One region of the Gordonia sp. B8661-1 genome, then DNA from elsewhere that is predicted to be linked to it. Evidence: riboswitches for the same ligand, from Rfam matches in the RefSeq annotation. Region 1 holds a riboswitch; the other holds the start of a gene.
The links. Region 1 has a riboswitch for S-adenosylmethionine ahead of AC4JJG_RS00790 (bifunctional o-acetylhomoserine/o-acetylserine sulfhydrylase). Riboswitches for the same ligand answer to the same signal wherever they lie in the genome.

Region 2: it holds a riboswitch for S-adenosylmethionine, as region 1 does, so the genes downstream of both, AC4JJG_RS10495 (aminotransferase class V-fold PLP-dependent enzyme) here and AC4JJG_RS00790 (bifunctional o-acetylhomoserine/o-acetylserine sulfhydrylase) in region 1, are expected to answer to the same signal.

Annotation. Positions count from the first base shown of each region.
Region 1 is NZ_JCAHRL010000001.1:165,531-171,274, reverse strand. It holds gene AC4JJG_RS00800 (Hsp70 family protein) at 1-623, shown strand, start outside; gene metX (homoserine O-acetyltransferase MetX) at 649-1,797, opposite strand; gene AC4JJG_RS00790 (bifunctional o-acetylhomoserine/o-acetylserine sulfhydrylase) at 1,831-3,147, opposite strand; SAM riboswitch class IV at 3,212-3,331, opposite strand; gene AC4JJG_RS00785 (NADP-dependent isocitrate dehydrogenase) at 3,756-4,973, shown strand; gene AC4JJG_RS00780 (TetR/AcrR family transcriptional regulator) at 5,044-5,652, opposite strand; gene AC4JJG_RS00775 (ABC transporter permease) at 5,672-5,744, opposite strand, start outside.
Region 2 is NZ_JCAHRL010000004.1:86,771-92,514, reverse strand. It holds gene AC4JJG_RS10500 (hypothetical protein) at 61-546, opposite strand; gene AC4JJG_RS10495 (aminotransferase class V-fold PLP-dependent enzyme) at 560-1,894, opposite strand; SAM riboswitch class IV at 1,911-2,023, opposite strand; gene AC4JJG_RS10490 (isochorismate synthase) at 2,115-3,230, shown strand; gene AC4JJG_RS10485 (O-succinylhomoserine sulfhydrylase) at 3,322-4,521, opposite strand; gene AC4JJG_RS10480 (rhodanese-like domain-containing protein) at 4,518-4,931, opposite strand; gene AC4JJG_RS10475 (Rv0361 family membrane protein) at 4,928-5,440, opposite strand; gene AC4JJG_RS10470 (FAD-dependent oxidoreductase) at 5,624-5,744, shown strand, end outside.

The DNA.
Region 1 (5,744 bases):
CGGTGAGTTCGTCGCTGGCCGGTAACAACTCGCCGGTGCCGTCGGGTCCGTCCACCGCGCCGTCCTTCGCGGAGGACACGGCGACGTCGACCACCGAGGACAGCGCTTCGCCGACCCGTGCGCAGAGCCCCTCGATCACCGTGGAGCCGACCGAGCCGATGCCGACCACGGATGTGCCCGCCCCCGCGCCGCGTTGGGGAGGTGCCGAACCCGGTTGGGCGACAACCACTCTGGTTCCGACGACGCCTCCGTCGGCGGCCAAGCCGCCGACGCGCACACTTGAGCCGTTCCCGCTGCCCTCCCTGCCGTGGCAGGGCGGCAGCACGCCGACGATACCGCCGGAATTGCTGCCGCCCGGTATCGATCCGGAGCAGGTGGAGCCGAGGATTCCGTGGTCGCGTGCACGGCCGACGCCTGCACCGGGGCCGGGAGTGCAGCAACCGCCGGTGGCGCGTGAGCAGGAGCCGACCGGCAGGCAGACGCCGAACACCGCAGACGGTCGGCGCCCCGACGGCGCGGCCCCGGCCCAGGACACCCCGAACCGTGCGGCGCCTGACCGGGAGACCCCGGCGGCACCGGTGCCCGGCGTCGAGACGCCTTCCGCGCCGAAATCCGAGGGCTGATACCCGCGAGCTCGTGCGGCCGGGCTCAGGAGCGCGCGAGTTCCACGGTGCGCTTGAGAAGATCGCTCACCGCATCGAACTCGGTCAGGAATCCGTCGTGTCCCTTGCCGGAATCGACCACCTGCAGCCCGCCGACGCAGTTGCCGAGCAACTCGGCCAGCTCGGCCTGTAAACGCAAGGGGTACAAGCGATCCGACGTGATGCCGCCGACGATCGTCGGTACCCGGCAGCCGCCGAGTGCCGCGGCCACGCCACCGCGATCGCGGCCGACGTCGTGGTTGTTGAGCACGTCGCTGAGCACCACGTAGCTACCCGGATCGAAGCGGCTGATCAGCTTGTCCGCCTGATGCTGCAGGTAGCTGTCCACGGCGTAGTGGCCGCCGTCGATGGGGTGCTCGTCCTTCTGCGGCAGGTTGGCGAAGCGGTCGTCGAGTTCCACCTCGCCGCGATAGGTGAGGTGGGCGATGCGTCGCGCCACGCCCATGCCCGCGGTGGGCCGTCGGCCGGTGCCGTGATAGTCGCCGCCCTGCCAATCGGGGTCGGCGGTGATGGCGGCGATCTGCGTGGTCTGCGTACCGATCTGGTCGGCCGTCGCGCGTGCTCCGACGGCCAGGACCAGCGCGCTGCGCACGAGTTCCGGATATTCGATGGACCACTCGAGTGCACGGGCCCCGCCCATCGAACCGCCGACGACCGAGCCGAGCCCGGTGATCCCGAGAGTGTCGATCAGGGCGCGTTCGGCACGCACCTGATCGAGCACGGTGATGGTCGGGAATCGTGAACCCCAGTGTCGCCCCGTGGAATCCAGCGACGACGGCCCGGTGGAACCGCGACAGCCGCCCAGCACGTTGGCGGAGATGACGCACCATTCGTCGGTGTCGATCGCGCATCCCGGTCCGATGAGGCCGTCCCACCAGCCGGGGGTGGGATTGACGTCGTCGGCGGGGCCGGTCACATGGGAGTCGCCGGTGAGTGCATGCAGGGTGAGGATCACGTTGTCGCGGGTGGGCGACAACGTCCCCCAGCGCTGGAACGCCAGGGTGACGTCGTCGATCCGTCCGCCGTTGTCCAGTGGGACCGATCCGATCCGGGCCTCCGCCATCGCCCCGTCGGGCATGGTTTCCCAATCGGGCCGACCGGAGGTCTGCAACTGCGGATCGATGCTCACTGACACGTTTTCACCCACTCTGCGTCATGATTCGGGCGCTCACTTGGCGGCCGCGAACCCCTTGTCCAGGTCGGCCAGGATGTCATCGATACCTTCGATGCCGACGGCCAGGCGTACCAGCCCCGGCGTGACGCCGGCGGCCAGCTGCTCCTCGGGCGTCAGCTGGCTGTGTGTGGTGGAGGCCGGGTGGATCACCAGCGAACGCACATCACCGATGTTGGCGACGTGGCTGTGCAGTTCCAGCGCGTCGACGAACTTCTTGCCCGCGTCCACGCCGCCCGCGATCTCGAAGCCGATGATCGCGCCCTGGCCCTTCGGTGCCAGCTTCTGGCCGAGTTCGTACCACGGCGACGATTCGAGACCGGCGTAGGAAACGGATTCGACCTGATCGTGGCCCTCGAGGTAGGCGGCGACCTTCTGCGCGTTGGCGACATGCCGTTCGATGCGCAGGCTCAACGTCTCCAGGCCCTGTGCGAGCAGGAAGGCGTTGAACGGCGAGATCGCGGCGCCGGTGTCGCGCAGCCACTGGACGCGGGCCTTGAGTGCGAAGGCCGGAGCGCCGAGGTCGGCGAAGACCGCGCCGTGGTAGCTCGGGTCCGGGGTGGTGAAGCCGGGGAACAGGTCTTTGCCGTCCCGCTGGCCGCGCCAGTCGAAGGTGCCGCCGTCGACGATCACGCCGCCGATGGCGGTGCCGTGGCCGCCGATGTACTTCGTCGCCGAGTGCACGACGATGTCGGCGCCCAGCGCGAGCGGGTTGATCAGGTACGGCGTGGCGACCGTGTTGTCCACGATCAGCGGCAGTCCGTTGCGGTGGGCGACCTCGGCGATGGCCGGGACGTCGAGGATCTCGTTGTTGGGGTTGGAGATCGTCTCGCCGAACAGTGCGCGGGTGTTGTCCTGGATGGCGGCCTGCCACGACTCGGGGTCGTCGGGGTTCTCGACGAAGCTGACCTCGATGCCGAGCTTGGGCAGCGTGTAGTGGAACAGGTTGAACGTGCCGCCGTAGAGACGCGGGCTGGAGACGACATGGCCTCCGTTCTCCACGATGTTGAGGATCGCGTAGGTCTCGGCTGCCTGGCCGGAGGCGACCAGAAGTGCCGCGACGCCACCCTCGAGAGCGGCGATCCGCTGCTCGACGGCGTCCTGCGTGGGATTCATGATCCGCGTGTAGATGTTGCCCGGCTCGGCGAGGCCGAACAGGTTGGCGGCGTGCTGCGTGTCGTTGAAGACGTACGAGGTGGTCTGGTAGACGGGCAGCGCACGGGCGTTGGTCGCCGGATCGGCGGTCTGTCCCGCGTGGACCTGCTTGGTCTCGAAGCTCCAGTTGGCAGTGGGATCGGTGGTGTCGTCGGACATGACGGTCTGATCACTTTCTACGGTCGGCAGGGTTCATGAAGACCCTGGTGGGGTCCGACCTTCGGACCCGCGCTTGCCGGGAAACGCTGCTGCGTTCCTCAACCCGGTCATCACCCGGAGCACCCCACCGCGGTTGGAGGGTTGCCGATCAGCAAGCCGGGGCTTCGCGCTGATACTCATGACCTGGCGTCAAGGATATAGCATGCGTGGCCGCGCGCCGGAACCGTCTCGATCTGACCGGGCGCAACTATCTCGGCTCGCTGGTGAGGCGGGAAAACGGTCACATGTCCCCATGATCTCCGTGCATTCGTCGCGCCTGGGCGCCGAAGCGTTCGCGTGTCTCGTGAGGGACGGTGGAATCGCACGATCGCATCTGCCGCCTCGGCCGGGCAAAGTAGGGGCCAGCGCCGACGGGACGAGTTTCACACTTGTGCCGTCGGTGCGCATCGGGTCACGCCCACCGAGTATGCTTGTCTCTAACAGTACGCGCGTTCTTTTTACACCGTGACGAGCGCACTGATCCACTGCCGTACTAGGTTGAGAAATGCAGCCCGGCCACAAGCATCAGGGGCTGCGAGATCGTCGTGCCGAGGAGGACGCAAAGCCACATGGGCAAGATCAAGGTCGAAGGAACAGTCGTAGAGCTCGATGGCGACGAGATGACCCGAATCATCTGGCAGTTCATCAAAGACAAGCTGATTCACCCGTATCTCGACGTCAATCTGGACTACTACGACCTCGGGATCGAATACCGCGATCAGACCGACGACCAGGTCACGGTCGATGCGGCCCACGCCATCCAGAAGCACGGCGTCGGCGTCAAGTGTGCGACCATCACGCCCGACGAGGCGCGCGTCGAGGAGTTCGGCCTGAAGAAGATGTGGCGGTCGCCCAACGGCACCATCCGCAACATCCTCGGCGGCACCATCTTCCGTTCGCCGATCATCATCTCCAATGTCCCGCGTCTGGTGCCGGGCTGGACCAAGCCGGTCGTCATCGGCCGTCACGCCTTCGGCGACCAGTACCGCGCCACCGACTTCAAGGTGCCCGCCGCGGGCACCGTCACCATCACCTACACCCCGGCCGACGGCTCCGAGCCCATCGAACACGAGATCGTGCAGATCCCGGACGAGGGCGGCGTCGTGATGGGTATGTACAACTTCAACAAGTCCATCGAGGACTTCGCGCGCGCATCCTTCAACTACGGTCTGCAGCGCAACTACCCTGTGTACCTGTCCACCAAGAACACCATCCTCAAGGCCTACGACGGTGCGTTCAAGGACATCTTCCAGGACGTCTTCGATCGTGAGTTCAAGGCCGAATTCGATGCTGCCGGACTGCATTACGAGCACCGCCTGATCGACGACATGGTGGCCTCCTCGCTGAAGTGGGAGGGCGGTTACGTGTGGGCGTGCAAGAACTACGACGGTGACGTGCAGTCCGACACGGTCGCCCAGGGCTACGGCTCGCTGGGTCTGATGACCTCCGTGCTGCTCACCCCGGACGGCAAGACCTGCGAGGCCGAGGCCGCGCACGGCACGGTGACCCGCCACTACCGCCAGCACCAGCAGGGCAAGCCGACGTCGACCAACCCGATCGCGTCGATCTTCGCGTGGACCCGTGGCCTCGATCATCGCGGCAAGCTCGACAACACCCCCGAGGTCCGGGAATTCGCGCAGAAGCTCGAGGACGTCGTCATCAACACCGTGGAGAGCGGCAAGATGACCAAGGACCTGGCGCTCCTCGTCGGCGGCGACCAGCCGTACCAGACCACCGAGGAATTCCTCGGCACCCTCGACGAGAACCTGCAGGCCGCACTGAAGTGACCGCCGGCTGATCAACAGCTCGCCAGTCCGCCCGCCGTGACCCGTCACGGCGGGCGGACTGCGTTGGTGCTCAGTAGGTGTCGGGCAGGTCGCCGGTGAGGTAGTGCTGCAGTACCGGTCCCACGTGTGCGACGAGTTCGTCGACGGTCATCGAGGCGATGGGATCGAGACGCAGGATGTGCCGCATGCTGAGTACCCCGAAGATCTGACTCGCGACCAGGCTCGCGCGCAGGTGTGCGCTGCCGGCCGGTGAGTCGACGCGGCCACCGATGGCCCGCAGGATGAATTCGGCGAGGAACGACCGCAGGAGTTCGGGCTCGGGCGCGGTGATGTTCGCCTTGATCAGCGCGACGCCCGCGGTTCGTGCGTCGCCGTCCCAGACGGTGAACACCGCGCGGGCGAGTGCGGTGCCGAGGGCGTCGTCGGAGGTCTCCGCCAGTACCGGGGTCAGGACCTCGTCCGGATCGACGGGGATGGCGATCGCGGCCAGCAGCAGTTCGCGCTTGGTACCGAAGTAGTGATGGACGAGAGCGGCGTCGACGCCCGCGGCCGCGGCCACGGCGCGGATCGTGGTCGTCTCGAAGCCGTTGCGCGCGAAGAGTTCCCGGGCCGAGTTGAGTATCTCCGCACGGGTGTCGCCGCCTCCCGGGCGGCGACCGCTGCGGCGTGTCGCGGCCATGGTGCGCCGTCCTTCCTCCTCACGCGGTTCGTCGTCGCAGCGTAGCAGCGGCCAGTGCGATGGCCGCGACCGTGCAGGCGACGACGACGGCC
Region 2 (5,744 bases), on a different contig from region 1:
TAACTCGTCTCTGCGGCGGGCTCCACATCCCGGAACGGGAGGACGGATCGTCGCGCGAACCTACCGGTCGAGCGAGCCGAGAAGGGGGAGCACCTCTTCGCGCACGCGACCCGCGGTCGCCGATCCGTCGATGGGCACCACGATCACGGCGTCAGCCACCTCGGCGGCGTAGACATCCCGGATCAGGGAGGCCAGACCACGCGGCGTACCGACGTAGCGGATCGTCGCGGACGTCGCTTCGGCGAGGCCGGCCCCGTCGCGCTGCCCGGCATTCGACTCGGCGTCGACCGAGGCGCGCGCGGAGGCCGCGTGCGGTGCGATGGCCGCTTCGATCTCCAGTGCGACAACGAAATTCGCCGGATCGTGCGAGCCCGCGCGCAGCAGCGAACGGGCACGCCGGGCCTCGCGCAACGTATCTCGCCGCACCACGGTCGAAAAGTCAAGAGCCACATTGTCTCCCGCGACCGCGACACGCAGAGCGGGTCGTCCGATGCTGACGGTGGCGTGCTGGACGGACGCGAGGTCGGGGGCCAGGGTGACGGTCATGATGGCAGATCTCCTACTGGTGGCGGTCCGGTCGTCCGGAGGTGGTCAGTGTGGTCAGGGCGTCGATGAGCCGATCGATGTCGTCGGAGCCGGTGCCGAGGCCGAAGCTGGCACGCACCGCTCCCCCGGCGTAACCGAGCCGGTCGAGAATCGGATGCGCACAGAACTTGCCGTCCCGGACGCCGATACCCGCGTGGGCGCTGAGGTATTCGGCGACGGCGCGGGGGGTGTGACCGTCGACGTCAAAGCCTGCGATCCCGACCCGGTCGGAGGAATCGGCGAAGATCCGCAGTCGGCTGAGCCCGGCGATGCCGGACAGACCCGCGTCGGCACGTGCGCGAAGTTCTTCCTCGTGCAGACCGATCCGTTCGAATCCGATGGCCGTGATCGCCTCGCAGGCCGCGGCGATCGAGATGGCGCCCAACACGTTCGGTGAGCCGGCCTCATGCCGTGCGGCGCCGGAATGCCAGGTGACCGACGCATCGTCGGCCAGATCCACCGACGCGCTCGCACCCCCGCCTGCCAGGTAGGGCTCGGCGGCATCGAGCCAGTCGGCTCGCCCGATCAGCACGCCGGCACCGAACGGTGCGTACAGCTTGTGCCCGGAGAACACCAGATAGTCGATGCCGTGGCTGACCATCGACACCGGCCGGTGCGCGACGAGCTGCGCGGCGTCAACGAGGATGCGCGCACCGTGGCGATGGGCGATCGACGTCAGCCGCCGGATCGGGAGCACTTCGCCGGTGACGTTCGACGCCGCGGTGATCGCCAGCAGGGCGGCGGGCGCCGACGCGAGCTCCTCCTCCAGGGCGATCAGGGTGTCCTCGATGGTGTCCCGCGCCGCGACGATCCGCGCGCGTCGATTGCCCTCGGCGTCGGGAGCGCACCACGGCAGCAGATTGGCGTGATGTTCGATGTCGAGGACCACGACGTCACCGACGGTCGCGTGGGCGGCCAGATTGATGGCGTCGGTGGTGCCGCGGGTGAAGACCACGGCGTCATCGGCGCGCGCCCGCACAAAGCTCCGCACGGTGTCCCGCGCCGCCTCGTACCGGCGTGTGGTGACCTGTGAGAGGTGCCCCGCACCGCGATGCACGCTCGCGTACTGGGCAAGGGCCTCGCTAACCGCCTCGGTCACCTCACACAGCGCCGGCGCGCTCGCCGCGTAATCGAGATTGGCGTACCTGACCTCACGCCCGCCGTCGACGGGCACGCATTCCTCGGCACCGACGACCTGTGCCAACGGGCTGATCGTCGGCCGGAAACCCGCCACGGGCGGCAGCGGATGAACGGTGTCGGCGATGCCGGTGGTGCAGGTCCGGAACGGGGATGACAGCACAGCAGTCATGACAGATATCTCCTGGAACTCGCGCTTGCCGCGATCGGTTGACCACGGCCAGGTCGTCACCCGGAGCACCCCACCGCGAAGGAGGGTTGCCGACCAGCGAGCCGGGGCTTGTCACTGGCACTCATGACCTGCACCCAGAGTGCGTCACCGGCTCCGGGACTGTCAATTTGCGCGCACCGTGGGTTAAACCCCCGCCGGCGTCCGCCGGTAGCGTGAGGACATGCCCGACACCGGACACACCGTCCACCCCGATGTGTTCGTACTGTCGCGTCCGCACGGCACGGTCCGTGGGCACGGAGTGACCGGACGATTCACCGACGCCGCCGACGCCGCCACCACGCTGCGCTCCCGCGACGTCCCGGCGATCACCGGGGCGCTGGCCTTCGACATCCGCACCCCCTCGGCCCTCGTCGCCCCCGAACGGCTGTCCGCGGGTGTCGATCCGTTGCCGGCGAGACCGGCTGCGGCGCACAGCATCACCTCGATGTCGCTCTCGCCCGACGAGGCCACCCACCGCGCCCGCGTGACGCAGGCTCTGCAACACATAGCGGCCGGCGAGGTGGACAAGATCGTCCTCGCCCGGGCTGTCGAGTTCACCGTCGACCCGGTCGTCGACGTCGACGATCTGCTGGGCGCGCTGGCCGGCGGCAACGCCGAGCACAACGCCTTCGCGGTCGACGTCGGAGCAGCGGGCGGTCCGGATACCGGGTGGCTCGTCGGTGCGAGCCCGGAAGCGTTGTTGCGCAAGCGCGGCCGCGAGGTCACCTGCCTGCCGTACGCCGGTTCCGCACCGCGCCATGCCGATCCGACGGCCGATGCGGCAGCGGCGCGACGGCTGTCGGAGTCCACCAAGGATCGGCTCGAACACGCCTTCGTCGTCGACTACCTGCGGGAACAGCTGACCCCGCTGTGTGACGAGCTGAGTGCACCGGCCACCCCGGATGTCCGTGCCACCGGCGAGATCTGGCATCTGGCGACCCCGATCCGGGGCATCCTGCGCGACCCCGGGACGACCGCACTCGACCTCGCCCTCCGGCTCTCGCCCACGCCCGCGGTCTGCGGCACTCCCAGCGCGCGGGCCGCCTCGCTCATCGATGCCATCGAGGGCCCGCGCGGACTGTACGGCGGGGCCGTCGGCTGGGCCGATGCCGAGGGCGACGGCGAGTGGATGGTCACCATCCGCTGCCTGCATATCGCCGACGACCGGCGCACCCTGCGCACCTGGGCGGGCGGCGGAATCGTCGCGCAGTCCGATCCGCAGGCCGAGTACGACGAGACCACGGCGAAGCTGCGCACGGTGCTCAACGCACTCGGCATCGCCGGGCTACCCGGCTGATCACGTCCCGAGGCTGCGGAAAACATCGTCCTCAGCGTGATCCGGGGGCACTATGCCCTCGAAGGGGGCTGAGCGCGACGTTTTCCGCAGCTCAGCCCAGGGCACGATCCAGATCGGCCAGCAGGTCGTCGATGCCCTCGAGACCCACCGACAATCGAACCACGCTGTCGCTCAACCCGATCGCGGCCCGACCGTCCGGCCCCATGGCACGGTGGGTGGTCGTCGCCGGATGGGTGATGAGGGATTTCGAGTCGCCGAGGTTATTCGAGATGTCGACGATCTGCAGCCCGTCGAGCACCTCGAAGGCCCGCGCCTTGCCGGTCACGCTGCCGCGATCGGCGAGCTCGAAGGTCACCACGGTGCCACCACCGGACATCTGCGACTTGGCGAGCTCGTACTGCGGATGTGATTGCAGGAAGGGATATTTCACCCACTTCACGCGCGGATCGGCCTCCAGGAACTCGGCGATGCGCAATGCCGAGGCGGTCGACGCATCGACACGTAGCCGCATCGTCTCCAATCCCTTGACCAACGTCCAGGCGTTGAACGGGCTCAGTGCGGGACCGGTGTGCCGCATCAGGGTCTGCACCGGGCCGTCGATGTACTCCTTGGAACCCAGGACCGCACCGCCCATCACGCGGCCCTGACCGTCGATGTGCTTGGTGCCCGAATACACGATGACATCGGCGCCCAGATCCATACCGCGCTGCAGCAGCGGGGTGGCGAAGACGTTGTCCAGCACCACCTTTGCGCCCGCGGCGTGGGCCATCTCGGACACCCGGGCGACATCCACGAGGGTCTGCATGGGGTTGGACGGGGTCTCGAAGAACACCGCGTCGGTGGGCTCGGCCAGCGCGGCCTCCCACTGATCGAGGTCCTCGCCGTCGACGAACACGGTCTCGACTCCCCAGCGCGGCAGGATCTCGTTGCACACCACGAAGCAGGAGCCGAACAAGCTGCGTGCCGCCACGAGACGGTCGCCCGCCTTCAGGAGTGCGCCGAGCGCGACGAAGACCGCCGCCATGCCGCTGGCGGTCCCGAAACATGCCTCGGCACCGTCGAGTTGGCGCAGACGCTCCTGGAACACCGCGACCGTCGGGTTGCCATAGCGGGAGTAGACGAAGCGCTCGTCCTCGCCGGTGAAGGCACGTTCCGCGGCGGCCGCGGAGTCGTACACGTACCCACTGGTGAGGTAGAGCGCCTCGGAGGTCTCGAAGAAACCGGAGCGATCCAGACCGGCGCGCACCGCCAGGGTGTCCGCCGAAACCCCTTCGGGGAGTTGCTTGCTCACGATTGCCTCCACGGCAGATCCAGGGCCCGCCAGCCGGCCGACCCACGGTGGTCGTTCTCGTCGAGGCCGCCCTCGAATCCGTCGAGCACGTTGTAGCACCGCGCGACGCCGTCGGCGGTGGCCGCCTCCGCGGCGCCGATGGACCGATGACCGGACCGGCAGATGAAGATCACGTCCTGATCGTCGGTGACCCCCGCGTCGCGGAGCTGCGCGACGAAGGCGTCATTGTGCGTCCCGCCCGGGAAGGTGTTCCATTCGATGAAAATCGTCTGTTTGCCGATCACCTCGAGATCCGGCACGCCGACGAACGACCATTCGGCCTGCGTCCGGCAGTCGACCAGGACGGTCGACGGTTCGTTCTCGAGCTTCGTCCACGCCTCCTGCGGCGTGAGGTCCCCGGCATAGCTCACGAGCTGCATACCTTCCAGTTGCCGTCCTCGGACACCACGACCGTGGGCGTCACCTGCTTCTGGTCGGGCTTGTTGTCGAAGTGCCACTCTACGTCCGCGGTCGCGCGGCCCCCGTCGATGCGCAGCTCCCGGATCTCCGGGATCACCAGATGACCGTTCGCCTCATTCGACTCCCGGTTGGCGTCCAGGAACGCCTCCTCGGTCGGGAAGGTCGGCGCCGCGAGATCCGCCGCGCAGGTGACTCCCCGGTATTTGGCGTAATCCAGGTCGTTGCGTGCCGTGTACTGGTCGTTGATCGCGTGCTGCACCCGTGCGGTGTCGCTCATGCGGTCGTCGGCGGGGCGCACCAGGTAGGAGATGCCGATGCCCGCGGCGGCGACGACCACGACCCCGAGTGCCACGAAGAACGGCCACGCGTCCTTCCAGGACTTCGGCCGCTCGTCGGCGGTCGGGTCGACGGCATCGGCGCCGTCGGCGCGTCCGGAGTCGTCACGTGGACTTTTTCCCATGTCGGAAAGTGTATCGACGCGTTGGGAGCCTCCGGAACGCAGCTCGAAGTGAGGCAACCCTCACAGAGGATTTTGGTGGTGGGCGTCGAGCGCCTACCGTAGAAGGGATAGGCGCCGCAAACCGTCGGCGGACACCACGACTCCGCGAGGAGTCCCTCAAGAGGCACGGAAAGCACCACTTCCATGAGTGATAACAGCCGCCCGTTGCGGGTAGCCATCGTCGGAGCCGGGCCCGCCGGCATCTACGCCGCCGACGCCTTGATGAAGCATGACACCGCCAAGGAGCGCGGGGTCAGCATCGATC